Regions from separate parts of the Paenibacillus sp. Y859 genome, predicted to be linked through region 1. Evidence: riboswitches for the same ligand, from Rfam matches in the RefSeq annotation. Region 1 holds a riboswitch; the other holds the start of a gene.
What was found. A riboswitch is a leader RNA that binds a small molecule or an ion and turns the genes downstream of it on or off. The one in region 1 is predicted to bind FMN.
Positions count from the first base shown of each region.

Region 2: another riboswitch for FMN. It lies ahead of ribD (bifunctional diaminohydroxyphosphoribosylaminopyrimidine deaminase/5-amino-6-(5-phosphoribosylamino)uracil reductase RibD); the one in region 1 lies ahead of AC1TO8_RS16190 (DMT family transporter).

Region 1 covers NZ_JBXCIZ010000008.1:54-8,867, reverse strand. The annotation lists gene AC1TO8_RS16230 (sugar ABC transporter ATP-binding protein) at 1-989, shown strand, start outside; gene AC1TO8_RS16225 (ABC transporter permease) at 982-2,019, shown strand; gene yjfF (galactofuranose ABC transporter, permease protein YjfF) at 2,012-2,977, shown strand; gene AC1TO8_RS16215 (ABC transporter substrate-binding protein) at 3,174-4,202, shown strand; gene AC1TO8_RS16210 (hypothetical protein) at 4,292-4,513, shown strand; gene AC1TO8_RS16205 (hypothetical protein) at 4,774-4,926, shown strand; gene AC1TO8_RS16200 (IDEAL domain-containing protein) at 5,023-5,388, shown strand; gene hflX (GTPase HflX) at 5,870-7,129, shown strand; FMN riboswitch at 7,222-7,416, shown strand; gene AC1TO8_RS16190 (DMT family transporter) at 7,546-8,505, shown strand.
Region 2 covers NZ_JBXCIZ010000002.1:546,199-555,012, reverse strand. The annotation lists gene scpB (SMC-Scp complex subunit ScpB) at 1-163, opposite strand, end outside; gene AC1TO8_RS07620 (segregation and condensation protein A) at 132-926, opposite strand; gene ribH (6,7-dimethyl-8-ribityllumazine synthase) at 996-1,463, opposite strand; gene AC1TO8_RS07610 (bifunctional 3,4-dihydroxy-2-butanone-4-phosphate synthase/GTP cyclohydrolase II) at 1,532-2,773, opposite strand; gene AC1TO8_RS07605 (riboflavin synthase) at 2,792-3,457, opposite strand; gene ribD (bifunctional diaminohydroxyphosphoribosylaminopyrimidine deaminase/5-amino-6-(5-phosphoribosylamino)uracil reductase RibD) at 3,481-4,581, opposite strand; FMN riboswitch at 4,863-5,036, opposite strand; gene AC1TO8_RS07595 (peptidylprolyl isomerase) at 5,258-5,695, opposite strand; gene lysA (diaminopimelate decarboxylase) at 5,893-7,224, opposite strand; gene AC1TO8_RS07585 (spore germination protein) at 7,357-8,814, opposite strand, start outside.

The DNA.
Region 1 (8,814 bases):
TGAAGCAATTATTCCAGATTATGAACCAATTAAAGAATGAAGGACTAGCCATCCTATTCGTTACTCACTTCTTAGAACAAGTATATGAAATGTCAGATCGTATAACCATTCTCCGTAATGGAGAATTTGTTGGGGAATATGTAACCAAAGATCTCCCTCGAATAGAATTAGTATCGAAGATGATAGGTAAGGAACTGCATATGCTTGAAGATCTTCCGAAGACGAAAGAAGGCCGAGAGGGAATAGATGAAGTATTAATGGAGGCATCTGGGCTTGGAAGAAAGGGATACATCGAGCCATTCTCCTTACGTATCGGACAGGGAGAAGTCGTCGGACTTGCAGGACTTCTCGGTTCTGGAAGAACAGAGCTAGCACGACTATTATTCGGAGCTGATCGTGCCGATCAGGGGAATCTTAAGTTCGGTGATAGCGGGGGATCCGTACATTCTCCTAAGCAGGCGATTGAACAAGGCGTCGCCTTCTGTTCTGAGAATCGAAAAACGGAAGGCATTATTGAGAATTTAACGATTCGAGAGAATATCATTCTTGCTCTTCAGGCTAACCTTGGTTTGTTTCGAACCATTCCCGTCAAGAAGCAAGAAGAGATTGTAGAGGAATATATTAAGAAGCTCAACATCAGTCCCCCGAATCTAGAGCATCTAGTCAAAAACTTAAGTGGTGGCAACCAACAGAAGGTTATTCTAGCCCGGTGGTTATTAATGCAGCCCAAGTTACTCATCTTAGATGAGCCTACGCGAGGGATTGATGTGGGGACGAAAGCAGAAATTCAGAAATTGGTTATTACCTTATCGCGCGAACAAAAAATGTCTTTCATATTTATTTCCTCCGAATTAGAAGAAGTCGTTCGTGTTAGTGATCGCATCGCAGTTCTCCGGGATCGCAACTTAGTACAAGAAATGAAGGGCGATGAAATAAGCCAACACTATGTATTACAGGCAATTGCGGGAGGTCATTCAACCGATGTCTAGATTAATGAAGCATCATATATTCTGGCCAATAACGATGTTGGCGGCACTTTTATTATTTAATTTATTCTATTCTCCTGATTTTTTCTCAATTCAGGTACGTAATGGCCATCTGTATGGAAGTCTGATCGATATATTGAATTTTGGTGCACCCCTCATTGTGGTGGCTATCGGAATGACTCTAGTCATTGCGACCAAAGGAGTAGATCTATCCGTCGGTTCCCTTGTTGCAATTACAGGGGCATTAGCTTGTTTGACGATTAGTAGAGGTAGCGATCAGAATACATTTACCTTAGTAATGCTTGCAATAGTAATTTCGCTTGTTTTGGCTTTGGTATTGGGAATATGGAATGGGTTATTAGTGTCTTTGGGAGGAATTCAACCCATTATCGCAACACTTATATTGATGGTGGCTGGGCGTGGAATTTCCCAACTGATCACGAGTGGTCAGATTATTACCGTTTCAAGTCCCAAATTTAATTATATCGGTGCAGGATCATTTGTGGGATTGCCTTTCTCTATTTTTATCGTAATGGCTATATTTATCATTGCATTGTTGCTCACACGTAAATCGGCGTTGGGCTTGTTTATCGAATCCGTTGGTACCAATCCTGAAGCGAGTCGTCTTGCAGGAATTCGATCCAAGGTAATACTAATTTCGGTATATGCATTTTGTGGCGTATGTGCGGGGATCGCGGGTCTAATTCTTAGCTCCAATGTCTCAAGTGCGGATGGGAACAATGCGGGATTATGGATTGAGCTTGATGCTATTCTCGCTGTCGTTATTGGAGGGACATCCATGAACGGAGGTAGATTCTATTTATCGGGGACGCTAGTGGGTGCGCTTATTATTCAGACATTAACGACAACGATCTACATGATTGGTGTTCCACCAGAAATAACGTTGGTTGTTAAGGCGTTTGTAGTCTTAATCGTATGTTTGATCCAGTCTGAGACGTTCCGGAGGATTATATTCGAGAGATGGAAATCTCGTAAGTATACGAGTAAGGCAGGTGTAACACGACATGGCTAAAAAACAATATCTACCTATTATTGTGACAATATCTCTATTTATTGTTATGTTCGCACTAGGATCCTTTCGATATACTGGCTTCTTCTCCGTACAGGTGCTGTTGAATCTATTGATAGATAACGCCTTTCTTTTGATTGTAGCTATTGGAATGACTTTCGTCATCGTTTCCGGTGGTATCGACTTATCCGTGGGGTCAATGATAGCCCTGACCACAATGATCTCCGCAAGTCTTATTCAGAACTTAGGGTGGCCACCATTTATTGTGATTCCGTTGGTGCTGATGATAGGTGCCACTATTGGTTGTGCGATGGGGGCTATTATTCATTATTTCAATATTCAGCCGTTTATCGTAACGTTAGCGGGCATGTTCTTAGCAAGAGGCCTTTGTTATGTGATTAGTATTAATACGATTACGATTAATGATGCCTTCTATACCCGTATGGCACAGACCAAGATCCATCTACCGGGTGGTAACTTCATCTCCATTAGTGTACTTATTGCCCTGATTGCTATTGCGCTTGCTATCTATCTGGCGCATCACACTCGCTTCGGTCGTAATGTTTATGCATTGGGTGGTAGTGAACAATCTGCTGTATTGATGGGACTACCAGTAGCACGTACTAAAATTCTTGTCTATACGTTAAGTGGCTTTTGTTCCGCGCTATCCGGTGTGGTATTTACATTCTATATGCTGTCTGGTTATGGGCTCCATGCTAATGGGCTAGAATTGGATGCCATCGCAGCAGTCGTGATTGGAGGAACTCTACTTACTGGGGGCGTTGGATATATTGTAGGTAGTTTCTTCGGAGTTATGATTCAAGGGGTTATTCAAACGATTATCAGCTTTGAAGGAACCTTAAGTTCTTGGTGGACAAAGATTGTGATTGGACTATTATTGTTCAGCTTCATTGTGTTTCAAAGACTACTTACTTCAAGGCGATCGTCCGGAAGAGGATAACAAGCTAGATGAAAGTGATACCATCCTCCCCAAAGGACGGTATCACTTTTTCGTAGAAATAGGGGTTCTTCCATTTTGAAGCGGGATATGTCAAACTTTTAATAGGAATACAACTAGAGTTTAAGATGACTATGATCCCTAAATCTGCTTATGGAAAGGGAATATGATGAATAGAAGGTTAGTACTCATGATGTGTATGATTGTATTGTTCAGCTTTTCGTTCATAGGCTGCGAGTCTGTTCAGACAGCGGAGACTCCTGTCACCCCCTCAGATACGAGGAATTCGGAGATATCCCTGCAGGACAATGAATCCGTTGAAGTGATGGAGTCATTGTATTCATCTGAGCCGATTAGGCTTGGATTCTCTCAGTTGGGTTCAGAAAGCGATTGGCGCAGAGCGAACACGAACTCGGTGAAGGAATCGGCAAAGGAAGCTGGGATTACACTATTATTCGAGAATGCGGAGCAATCCCAGGAGAAGCAATTTGAAGCGATCCGTTCTTTTATTCAACAAAAGGTGGACGTCATTGCGATTGCACCCGTCGTACAATCCGGATGGGAGCCCATTCTTCTAGAAGTGAAGCAAGCTGGAATACCTGTGATCATAGCGGATCGTTCCGTTAATGTGAGTGATTCATCGCTTTATGTGACGTTCATTGGTTCTGACTTTTATGATGAAGGTCGTAAGGCAGGGAAATACCTATTGGATAAAATGAGGGATACACCTGGACCTATCGGTATCGTAGAACTACAAGGAACGATGGACTCTACTCCAACGATTGAGCGAAAGGATGGTTTCCGAGAGATCATTACTTCTCGATCCGATTTTAAGATATTGAAGAGTGAATCAGCCAACTTCACCCTTGAAGAGGGAAAAGAAGTGATGCAGTCAATCATAGAAGAACAAGGTAAAGATATCGATGTGTTGTTCTCACATAATGACGATATGGCGCTAGGTGCGATTGAAGCTATTGAGGCGGCTGGTTTGCGTCCGGGCATAGATATTGTCATCATATCTGTGGATGGAACACGCAAGTCTTTTGAAATGATGGTCGAAGGGAAGATCAATGCTGTTGTTGAATGTAACCCGCTATTAGGAATGAATCTGATGCAGGCTGTTCAAGAGATCATCGGGGGCAAAAACCTACCGAAACGTATAGTACTCCCAGAGAGCATTTATACTCAGGCTGTTGCGGAACGAGAAGTGAATAATAGAAAGTACTAATATGAGATCCTCCGCCCAGTTATGGGAATGGAGGATTTTTACCTGCATTAGATCTAGAAGATAAGAAGAAATTATTTGAATCCTATGTCGTGCAAGGGATAGTACCTAGAATCTCTCTTAATGAAATTGTAGAACAAAAAGAAATAAATAAAGAAGAATATACATTTGAAGTTAATTTTCTAAATGAAGATGGTTCAGCATTTGTAATCAGGGAAGCTGATTCGATTCGAGATAAAGAGTTTACTTATACCGTGAAAAAAGTCGACGGAAAGTTTAGAGTAATGGAACTTCCCCTTACCAACTCTAAATAGAGTAAGTTAGATATGATCTTATTAAATCTCCCTTAGCGGGAGTTTTTTTAAACAAAATAAATTCGATCCATATTCCATGTAACATCATAAATTCCGGAAGTCATTCAGTGGAATAGGCATAGAGTGGTGATGTTAGAGTGACGAACATTGCTTCGCGCATGAAGGTAGTGAGGATGAGGCTAGAATAGATGTGTAAAGTACAATTAAATAGCAGGAAAAGGAGGGGGAGAGAGAATTAGTTGTACAAACTACAGTTAAAAATGGCGATAACGCTGAAAAGTGGAATTTCCAGTAAATTAGATGTACTCCATGCAACTAAAGTTAGCTTCAGAGGGATTGGGTTGAATTTAGATGTACTTATTGCACCTAATAGTGAATGGCGAGGCCGGTTCTACTTGATAAAAGGAATTTGACAATCATTACTGAAACAATTATAGTTACAGTATAGCTTTCAAAAAGTTATTAAATAGATATTATTCTTAAACTAACTTAAATGGTGGTGATTTGTAATGAATATTGAAATAGGTGATTGGGTCAAGGGAAATACAAATCATGGTGAATTAATACATGGTTTTATCGATTCAATAAATTTGTTAGCTGGCACTATGGGAATACATGTGATTGCCTCGGATCACGAAACGGTGATTGGGACAACTATTGATGTACTTAATCAAGGGGTGAAAAAGCTCCCAGAGAGTTCATTAGATAATATTGAGCAATTAATGAATCTAATCGATATCGCATTATTGACTAAAGATGAACAATGGTTCATGGAATTAACCGATCAATTAAACTCAATTAATCATGCATCCAATTCACATATTGAGGATTATTTGATGTCAGATATGAAGAGCAATCGATTAGGAATATTATAAATGCACAAGATCCTGCCAATGGATACCGGTATTTCGGCATAGCCACCCTTGCACATTCAGATTGTGAGATGGGTTCATCTGTGTTAATATGGAAATAACTATAATGATCGGAGGGTTCTCGAAGAGATGAATGATACAATCCGCTTTCAACCTTTGTACCACTAATTGAATAGTGCAAAGGCTCTGCTACTGTGCAGGGCGAACGGGATTGGTCTGTGTATATTTCTAGAGAACTCCATTTATTGCGAATAATCGCATCAATAAAGAGGAGGGCGACCCCGCCCTCTTTTTGTTGTATTTATGGATAACCACCCAACAATCATCCATACCATGACTTATTAGGTCGAAGGATCTTTCATTTTTGTGTATACATAAATATGAAAGGTCACCCTTTTGGTAAAGATGGATATATCCCGTTCGCTTAACCACAGGAGATTAGCCTGAGGTTTTTTTATTATGAAGGTAAAGGAGATTAAACTATATGGAAGAATTGCAACAGCGAGCAATCCTAGTAGGTGTCAATGTGAAGCATCAAGAGGATTTCGAATACTCTATGGAGGAATTAGGGAATTTAGCTTCAGCTTGTCATGTCGGAGTAGTAGGGGAGCTAACACAAAATTTAGAGAGAGTGAATAAAACTCACTATATTGGAAGAGGTAAAGTGGAGGATGTCAGGGCGTTGTATGAGGAGCAGGAGGCGAACATGGTTATTTTTAACGATGAATTGTCTCCCTCACAAATTCGTAATCTAGAAGCGGACTTACAGTGCAAGGTGATTGACCGGACGATTCTAATCTTAGATATATTTGAGAAGCGGGCAAAGACAAGGGAAGCCCAACTTCAGGTAGAAGTAGCCCAACTGCAGTATATGCTACCTAGATTAATCGGTTTGCGTGAATCATTGGGTCGGCAAGGTGGAGGTGTTGGGACCAAGAATAAAGGTGTTGGAGAAACGAAACTTGAGCTAGATCGCCGTAGAATCGAGGATAAGATCAGTGTATTGAACAAAGAACTGGAGACACTCGTATCTCAACGCCAAACCCAACGCAAGCAGCGCCAAAGAAATAAGCTTCCAGTTGTATCACTAGTTGGCTATACAAACGCAGGGAAATCAACGATTATGAATGCCTTGGTAGAGTCATTCAGTCCATCTGGTAACAAGCTAGTGTTTGAGAAAGATATGTTGTTCGCAACACTGGAAACTTCGGTTCGTAATATACATCTCGAAGATAACAAGTCCTTTCTACTGACAGACACGGTTGGATTTGTAAGTAAACTACCTCATCATCTCATCAAGGCCTTTCGATCTACGCTTGAAGAAGTGGCTGAAGCTGATTTGTTGATTCATGTGATTGATTATTCTAACGATAAGTATGAGAAATTGATGAATATTACAAACCATACATTAGAAGAGATCGGAATTACAAATATTAAAACGATCCTTGCTTATAATAAATGTGATGTGGTGGATTGTGAAGTTCCACTAGTGGAAGGGGATAGTGTTTACCTTGCGGCGAAGCAAAGAGTGGGGATAACCGAACTCGTTGACTTGATTAGGGCACATATATTTAAAGATTATATGCAATGTGTGATGCTGATTCCTTTTGAACAAGGGCAAGTGGTCTCCTATTTAAATGAACATGCGAATATAATCTCTACTGAGTATGATCATGTGGGTACACGATTAACACTAGAGTGTAGAGCGATGGATGTTGAGAAGTATCGTGAGTATGTCGTCTGAAATGTAAGATTGAAGTGATTTACTGAAACAAATCATTGACTAATTTCATTTGGAGTCCTTTAATAGAAGATATAGCATTTAATAAAATGAATATGGATCTTCGGGGTAGGTGAAATTCCTAACCGGCGGTGAGAGTTCTTATTTTATAGTGCGAGTTCAAAAGGTGACTTTTTGAACAACCTCTATATATGAGCTTCTAGCCCGCGACTCGTCATCATGAAGATGGTGGCGACTGACTTGGTGTGAATCCAAGGCCGACGGTAAAGTCCGGATGGAAGAAGATCAAAGCACATGCATGGCGTGGATTTTTTGTTGCGCACAAGCTTATTTGATCAGCCCCCGTAAATGTCGATAACTATCGAATGCGGGGGTTTTCTGTTGTAAGACCCCATATTCAGAACAAGGGGATAGAGAGAGTGGACAATGTAGTGGAGAGTGTAAGTCCTGTTGTGGCGGTTAGAGAAAAGCCTTCAAAGAGTGGGTTTTGGCTAGTAGTATTGGGAGCGGCCCTATGGGGAGTAGATCCTTTATTTCGAATTATTTTATTAGATTCACTTACTTCAACCCAGATTGTATTGCTTGAGCATATTATTATTGTTCTATTTGTTGCTCCGGTGCTATGGAGAAATCGCGATGAACTTCATGGATTGCGACTGCGGCATGTCGGTGCATTGCTCTTTATCTCTTGGGGCGGATCAGCGCTAGCGACGATTCTGTTTACGATAGGATTGTCTAGTGGGAATATAAACGTCGTGTTGTTACTTCAGAAGCTTCAACCGCTGTTTGCAATTATTTTGGCAAGATTACTATTGAAAGAACGACTACCAAAGCATTTCTCGATTCTATTCTCGCTAGCTTTAATAGGTACGTATTTACTCACATTCGGATTTGCGATACCTGTGGGGAAATGGAATGACTTTGTTCAACTGGGTAGTTTATTAGCTCTTGGAGCTGCGGCTCTATGGGGAGGATCAACTGTTATGGGGCGTTTAATGGTTGGTCAGATGAAGTATGAGACCGTGACTTCCTTAAGATTTATTCTGGCATTACCATTGCTACTCTTTATAACTTGGGGTGAAGGTGGAGTGTGGAGTTTACCAATCGGGACGACTGCTATGGTATTGGTCTCTGTGAATCTATTGGGCCAAGCTCTATTACCTGGTTTGCTCAGTCTTTTGGTTTATTATAAGGGGTTAACGACTACGAAAGCATCGGTTGCGACATTGGCAGAGTTGAGTTTCCCAATGGTAGGGGTGCTGATTAATTGGATCGTATTCCGAGAGGCGATCACGCAAGCACAACTTATTGGTTTTATTCTGATTTGGGCGGCTCTGTTTGCAATCTCTAGACAAGATGAAGAGATACTGCCTGTTTAATGACTAAACTATATCCCTTTGCAACCATTAGAATCGATGGGGCGAAGGGATTATATATATTTATATTGAACTTATTAATTGTAAAAAATTATGACTTGCGTTGATAGGGAATGGCATGTTATATTATAAATCCGGTCAGCGAGAAAATAAAAAATGTCTAAACAAAGGCATTAAAAAAAGACTTGCATTATAAAACTGGATGCGATATGATATAAAAGTTGTCACCGAGACACACTGGTGAATAACGAAAGAGAAATTGATCTTTGAAAACTGAACAACGAGTGAGTGGTTTTCACGAAAGTGAGAACA
Region 2 (8,814 bases), on a different contig from region 1:
CGCGCTGTTGTCGTATGAAATCATCCTTCATTTCTTCCAATGCATCTTTTACTAACTCATTACGTTGCTCAACAATTTCAGCAATTTGCTTTACACTAAGGCCTTCGTCTCCTGCTAGAAAAAGAAGCCCCTCAATAATCGATTTCAATTTCGGGTATTCCATGTAGTTCTTCTTCCCCTCTCCATTCCATGACAATGTCATCGAATAGTCTCTCCTGATAACACAATATTTGCTTCATCTTCATTAATTCTAGAATAGCTAGGAACGTCACCACAATTTCATGACGCACCATATCCTCATGCAGTAGTTTGGAGAATAGTAGTTTACTACCTTTACCCCCATGTTGTAGAGCTTCGACAACATCGCGAATGCGGCCCTTGACCGTAATCTCATCTCTGTGGATTCGAGAATAAGAGTTACGTTTAACTACCTTACGTAAGGCCTTCTGAAAAGCCGCGACTAAATCTGAAGTATGTAATCCCAGAACAGGATTCACAGATACGGTGGGCATCCATGTCGCTAAATCCTCTGGTTCTTTTGAAAACATTAGACTTCTGTCCCACTCACGTTCATGAAGATGCTCGGCAATCCCTTTGTATTTACGATACTCTATAAGCTTCTGTATCAATTCCACCCTCGGATCATAATCATCCTCCTCATAGAAATCGAAATCATCAAATTCTATGATGGGTGGTTTAGGAAGCAACAATTTACTCTTAATTGATAATAACGTTGCTGCCATCACGAGAAACTCGCTCGTAACTTCCAGTTCAAGTTCCTGCATATTCATCAAATAACTCATATACTGCTCTGTAATCTCCGTCACGGGGATATCCTGGATGTCGATTTCCGCTTTATCAATCAAATGTAGAAGTAAATCCAGCGGGCCTTCAAATGTTTCCAGCTTATATAATACAGACACGATATGTTCCTCCAACCAACCATAATCAAAAATATAGTACCCTTAATTTAAGGGTACTATATTAAATAAGCACTATTTAAACAGTTTCGTCAAGTTTGCCATTTCAATAGCCGAGATCGCTGAGTCATATCCTTTGTTACCTACTTTTGTTCCCGCACGTTCGATGGCCTGTTCGATATTCTCAGTAGTTACGACTCCGAATATCGTTGGAATACCACTCTTCAAGTTAATAGCGGCTACCCCTTTTGCTACTTCATTACATACGATGTCATAATGAGATGTTGATCCCCGAATCACAGTACCTAATGTAATAACAGCATCGTATTTCCCACTATCCGCCATTTTTTGAGCAATAAGTGGAATCTCGAATACACCTGGTACCCATGCAACATCAATCTCATTATCTTGTACACCATGTCTCTTCAATGCATCAAGCGCTCCATTAAGTAGCTTACTTGTAATAAATTCATTGAAACGACCTACAACTATACCATATTTCAATCCCTCGGATACTAAATTACCTTCAAAATAATGTGCCATAATAACTCATCTTCCCCTCAATTTATATTATATAGGTTGTTCGAACAGCTGACTTTATGAACTCGAACTTATCGTTTTAAATCTTCATCTTGCTCAATATCATCAAATTTCATTAGATGACCTAGTTTTGCCTGCTTCGTATGCAAATAACGTGTGTTATCCTTATTCTCTTCCATTTGAATAGGAACCCGTTCAACAACTTCGAGTCCGTACCCTTCTAATCCTTTTATTTTACGAGGATTATTGGTAAGCAGTTTAATCTGACGTACACCCAGATCCTTCAGAATCTGTGCTCCAATGCCGTAATCTCGTAGATCAGCTGGGAAACCTAACTTCAGGTTAGCATCGACTGTGTCAAAACCTTCCTCTTGCAATTTATAAGCTTTCAATTTGTTAAGCAGACCAATGCCTCGACCTTCCTGACGCATGTAGAGTAGAACACCACTACCTTCAGCTTCTATTTGGCGAAGCGCTGCCGCAAACTGAGGTCCACAATCGCAACGATGAGAGTGAAATACATCCCCCGTCAAACATTCGGAATGCACACGCACAAGTACGGGCTTACTCGGGTCAATCTCTCCCTTAACCAATGCAAGATGCTCTTTGTCATCCACTTCGTTGGTATATGCAATCGCCTGGAATTCACCGAAATCGGTTGGCATACGTACCGAAACTTCACGATTAACTAATCTTTCCTTATCATTACGATAATGAATCAATTCCTTAATATTAATAAGCTTCAAATCCTGTTCGCGAGCGATCGTAACCAGATCTGGTAATCGAGCCATCGTACCGTCTTCCTTGATAATCTCACAGATGACAGCTGCTGGATATGATCCACACATACGAGCCAAATCTACTGCTGCCTCCGTATGGCCTGAACGACGAAGAACGCCACCCTTTTTAGCAATTAATGGGAACATATGCCCCGGTCTACGGAAGTCTTCTCTAGTTGCATTTGGGTCCATAATAGCCTTCACGGTTAATGAACGCTCATTAGCAGATATTCCCGTTGTAGTATCTTTATGGTCAATAGATACTGTAAAAGCAGTTCCATGATTATCCGTATTGTGTTCAACCATCGGTCTCAAATCTAATTCATCAGCGCGTTCTTGGGTGATCGGCAAGCATACCAATCCACGGCCTTGACTAATCATGAAATTGATTACTTCTGGGGTTGCCTTTTCAGCAAGGGCAATGAAATCCCCTTCGTTCTCTCGGTCTTCATCATCTACGACGATAATGACCTTTCCACGCATCAGATCATAGATGGCTTCTTCAATTGGATCAAAAATAATGTCTTTCTCCATATTCATTTCCTCCTAAAATTACACAAATCCATTTCGAGCTAAGGATTCCATGTTTATTCCTGAGTGTTTACCCTCATCTTGCTTTCCTGAAGATTTATAATGAAGCAAATGATCTACATATTTACCGAGCACATCACATTCAATATTCACCGTATCTCCAGCCCGCTTATAATGTAGAACGGTCTGAGCCAACGTATGCGGAATAATCGATACTTGAAATGTATTTCCACTCGTATGGATAACAGTGAGACTGATGCCATCAAGCGTTATAGAACCCTTTGGAATAATAAATTTGAGAATATTCGAACTTGCTGGTGTAATCTCATATACAACGGCATTCTGATTCTTAGTCACATGATGGATTGTCCCGATGCCATCAACATGCCCCTGAACGATATGCCCGCCAAAGCGTCCATTAGCAATCATCGCACGCTCTAAATTTACCTTACTTCCCATCTGGAGATCTTTCAGGTTGCTATTACGATATGTTTCAGGCATAACGTCAACGGAAAATGATTGACTATCGATTGAGGTTGCTGTAAGACATACCCCATTCACAGACACACTATCTCCAATCTTTAGATCATCCATAATGATGGATGCCGTAAGCTGTAGCACCATTGCTTCTCCACTTCGTGTAATTCCTCGAAGTGTACCTATCTCTTCAACTAACCCTGTAAACATTGTATAACCTCCCTTCCAGCCGATTAGGACCACACAGGTATGCCACTAATACGAAGATTATCTCCCAATTGCTCTACTTCCATAGATTCTAATCTAACAGCATCCTTCATCCATTCGCTTCCCTCAAAAGAAAAACTACTAGGGGAGTTCAAGCCACCTACAATTTTAGGAGCAAAATAAAGTATAATTCGATCAACTAATTTAGCCGCAAGCATGGCACCATTCAAGGTTCCTCCTCCTTCGAGAAGAATTGAGCCTATCTTCATTGCACCAAGCTCTACCATCGCTATGGATAGATCTACTCGAGGACCTTCACCACAAACAAGTACAATGACACCCGCTTGCTTAAGCTGTTCTGCCTTCGCAACATCCATCTGCCCAGTAGTTAATATGATACTTTGCGCTAACCCATCATTCACAATATTAGATTCTAATGGCGTGCGTAACTGTGAATCCACAATAATTCGTATCGGGTTCAACCCTCCCGTTGCTAGGCGTGTTGTCAAATGGGGATTATCCATTATAACTGTCTCCACCCCAACCATAATGCCTTGATGACGATGACGGAGTGTATGTACCTGTTCACGCGCAACTTCGTTGGAAATCCATTTACTATCTCCTGTTTTGGAAGCAATCTTGCCATCTAATGTGCTGGCAGTCTTTAATGTAATGAATGGAATCCCTGTTGTAATATATTTAATGAATTTCTCATTTAGTTTCAGTGCACGATCTTGAAGTAATCCAACTTCAACCTCAATCCCATGATCACGTAGCATAGCGATCCCTTTGCCTGCTACCTGGGCATTAGGGTCTTGAGATGCGATAACGACCCGATGGACACCATCTCGTATCAAACGTTCACTACAAGGCGGTGTTGCTCCATAATGGCTACATGGTTCCAAGGTCACATAGACGGTACTCCCTAATGCCTTCTCGCCAGCCATATTCAATGCATGGACCTCTGCATGTGGGGTTCCAAGCTCTAAATGCGTCCCTATACCTACCATGACCCCGTCCTTTACGACAACGCAACCCACGACTGGATTTATATGAGTCTGTCCTTGAGCTCGTTCTGCCATATCCAGTGCGAGTGTCATGTAAAACTCATCATTCATAATTTCCAATGGTTACTTCACCTCATCCTTCTATACACCATACTCACATCAATACACTGCAAAAAAAATCAAAAATACCCCGCAACAGATGAAATGCATTCATCCGATACAGGGGTTAGTTGTGAGAATTATAAGAGTACACAAAAATAAAGCTATGAAATCAGTCAACAAATATTCCACAGATAACAAAGAAAAACATCATTGTGTATATATTGTGAAATCAGTCACGTACATCGGTGCCTTATTTATTATGTTACGATACGCGATCACTGAAGTGAATTGCGTAAGTTGCTCTCCTTCTCCCATCCAGACTATACTGTCGGTCCTAGATTCTCACTAGGTCAACCATATGCCAACTTCATCAGCATATGGGTCACGGACTAAGCCATATTATATTCATTAGTATGATCTATAAATACGGCAACACCGCCGGTAGGGAATTTCACCCAACCCCGAAGGATAAATCAATATGAAATTATACTTATGTTCGAATTTTACCATCAACAAAATAAAAATACAAGAGTATAACTATATTTAATATAGCAAGTTACAAATCCGCCGGAAAGCGAAGCGTTATCCCAAATTTCGATTGCCCTAGTAAGTACGTGCTTTCGCATAATTCAAAAAAAAAGGCTAATCCCCTAAGAGACTAGCCTTTTTATTTGAATTTAGAAAGTTTAAACTTTTACGCTTCGTCCCAAACTTTTACTTCCTTCATTTTGTCATTAGCTTTGATGTTATCTACATGTTCCATACCACTTGTTACTGTACCAAATACAGTATGAACGCCATCCAAATGCGGTTGTGGTGCGTAAACGATAAAGAATTGGCTACCGCCTGTATCTTTACCCGCGTGTGCCATGGATAATACGCCTTTAGCATGCTTAGTTGTGTTGTTAACAGCTTCACATTTGATTGTATATCCTGGGCCACCAGTACCAGTACCTGTTGGGCATCCACCTTGAGCTACAAAATTAGCAATTACACGGTGAAAAGTTAATCCGTTATAATAACCGCTATTAGCCAACTTTTCAAAGTTAGCTACTGTTCCTGGTGCTTCTTCTGGCAAAAAGTCAATTTCAACCACTCCGCCGTTTTCTAATTCAATTGTTCCTTTTTTCATTATAATTCCAACCCCTTAACATATTGTGTGGATCTTCATAAAATAATTATAGACACCCTATAGTTTACTATGAATGGATACCTGAAAGCAAAGAAACATGGAAAAGAAAACAATGAAATCATTCCTACGTAAATACGTATGGATTGATCCTTCGTCTGAAGCTATTCACCACAGTGCTAGCAAGCTAACCTAACGGGTTATTTCAACACCGCTTGCTTACGAATTCTCTCCGGAACAAGGTCATTCCCTATAATATCTTGGAAGCTTTCACGTTTCACTACAAGATCGCTCTGTCCACCTTTTACAAACACTACGCTAGGTCGACGAATACGATTATAATTGCTCGCCATAGAATAGTTATACGCACCCGTACAAGATACAGCTAACAGATCTCCACTTTGTACTTCAGGAAGCTTCACATCCCAGATTAACATGTCACCACTTTCGCAACATTTTCCAGCAATAGAGACCACTTCCGTCTCTTCATCATTCGCACGATTAGCAAGGAGCGCCTCATATTCAGATTGGTATAGTGCAGGACGCGGGTTGTCCGTCATTCCACCATCAACAGCAACATACTTACGCACACCCGGAATGTCCTTTTGTGTTCCTACAGTATACAGCGTCGTCCCTGCATCTCCCACAATGCTCCGTCCCGGCTCTACCCAAATCTCAGGAAGTTCACCTGAAAGATCCGCGAAATGCTCCTTAACCGCATCCGTAATCGCTTTAACATATTGGACAACTTGTAACGGTGTATCTCCCTCAACATAACGGATTCCAAATCCGCCACCAAGATTTACAACTTTAAAACGTACTCCAAGTTGCTGCTGAACCTCTTTCGCGAAATCAGCTACTTTTTGAACAGCCATCTGGAACCCTTCGACCTCGAAGATTTGCGATCCAATATGCGAATGCACACCAAGTAGCTCTATGTTAGATAAATCCGAAGCGACCTTGACACCTTCGTGAGCAGAACCATTTCCGATATCGAATCCGAATTTGGAATCTGTTTGTCCAGTCGAAATATATTCATGCGTATGTGCTTCAACCCCCGGGGTAACTCGTAAAAGAACATGAACTTGCTTGCCCTTCTCAGTCGCAATAGCCTGCAGCAAATGTAATTCAACCAAATTATCTACTACAAAACATCCAATTCCCGCTTCGATCGCCATGTCAATCTCATCCGGTGTTTTGTTATTACCATGAAAATGAATGCGTTCCGCCGGGAAGCCCGCTTGTAGGGCTGTATATAATTCGCCCTCAGATACGACATCCAAAGACATGCCTTCTTGTTCCACGACCGTGCACATTGCCATTACACAGAATGCCTTACTAGCATAAGCCACTTGAAAATTGAGCCCTGACGACTTAAATGCTTCAACATATTCTTTACAACGTTCACGGATCAATTGTTCATCCATGATATAGAGTGGTGTGCCGAATTGTGCTTTAAGATCAACAACATCGCAACCACCGATTTCTAAGTGTCCACTTGTATTTATTGTACTTGTACCATGTAAAAACATCTCTACAGTCCTCCACTTTTGATGGAATTGATATTCCACTTCTATTTACCTTAGTATATCAGAATCCTAAAATAAGAGTAAATGGATTTATGTGCAGAACATTTGTGTTATTCGACGCAATCGCTTCTCAAACTACTTTAGTGGCATTCGTGTATTATCTCGTGGTTTATTGAAAGAAGGCCGTTTCTTATTCGACAACACCGGCATACGGAACAGTATCTCAGCCATCGCCTTTGCATTAAAGGGGATAAATGGCCATAGATATGAAGAGTTATACGATCTATGGAGCGTCAACAAGAGAACAAGCAGTGTCGTGCCGATCACAAATCCCGGGACGTGAAAGATGGATACAGCTATAAGTAACACTAAGCGTACAATCCGATTAGCCAGACCCAATTCATAACTTGGTGTAGCGAACATCCCGATCGCAGCAATCGCCATATAAAGCACGACTTCATTGATAAACAGACCTGTCTTGACAGCAACATCCCCTACAAGAATAGCTGCAATTAAGCCCATGGCTGATGCGATTGAAGTTGGCGTATGAACAGCAGCAAGACGAAGTAAATCCACACCCAATTCCACCATAATAAACTGAGCTATGAGGGGGATCTTTCCCGTCTCCTGTGGGCCAATAAATTCCAAAGCAGCCGGCTTCAATTCTGGATTCAGAACAAGTAGCATCCAGAGCGGAAGTATAAACATCGAGAACAATATTCCCAGAAATCTAACCCAACGCAAATATGTGCCAATAAAAGGCGTCTGACGATTCTCTTCTGCATGCTGACACAAATCAAAGAACGTTGTAGGCATAATCATAACGCTTGGCGAGGTGTCTACGAACACAACAACTCTACCTTCAAGTAAATGTGACGCTACCACATCAGGCCGCTCTGAGTACCTTACTAACGGATATGGATGCCAACCCTTATTGATGATAGCTTCCTCAAGCTGTTTATCACCAAGGGGTATGCCATCTATCTTGACTGCTTTGATCTTCTCTCGAATGCTATCAATTTGTACCTTATCCACAATATCATCTATATAAGCAATACATACATCCGTCCTTGTCCGCCGACCAACCTGAACGACTTCATACATCAATCCAGGGTCTCTGATTCTACGTCGAACCAATGACACGTTCGTGAGCAATGTCTCTGTGAATCCATCTCTTGAACCCCTAACCACCCGTTCTATGGATGATTCATCTGGGTTACGAGAGGGATAAGTACGCGTATCTACCAAGAGCACCGTACTGTCACCTTCCATGAAGAATGCACTCATACCCGTAAGTACCTTGTTAATAACCTGACTTAATAAGTCCACTTTCTCCACTTGAATATGAGGTATGTATTTATCAAAGAAAGACTTCATAGCGTCTGAGCAAACTTCTCCTTGCCCAATATAGGTCAATCTTGTGAGGATCTCCGTCATATTATCGCTGTCTGTAAATCCACTTATAAATAATATTCCTGTTTCAATTCCACCAAAGTTCATTTTACGAAAATCAACATCAAATGAAGATTCGAGCCCCATTACCTCATTCAACACCTTTTCAACTTGATTCAGATCCCCAGAGAACTCATCACG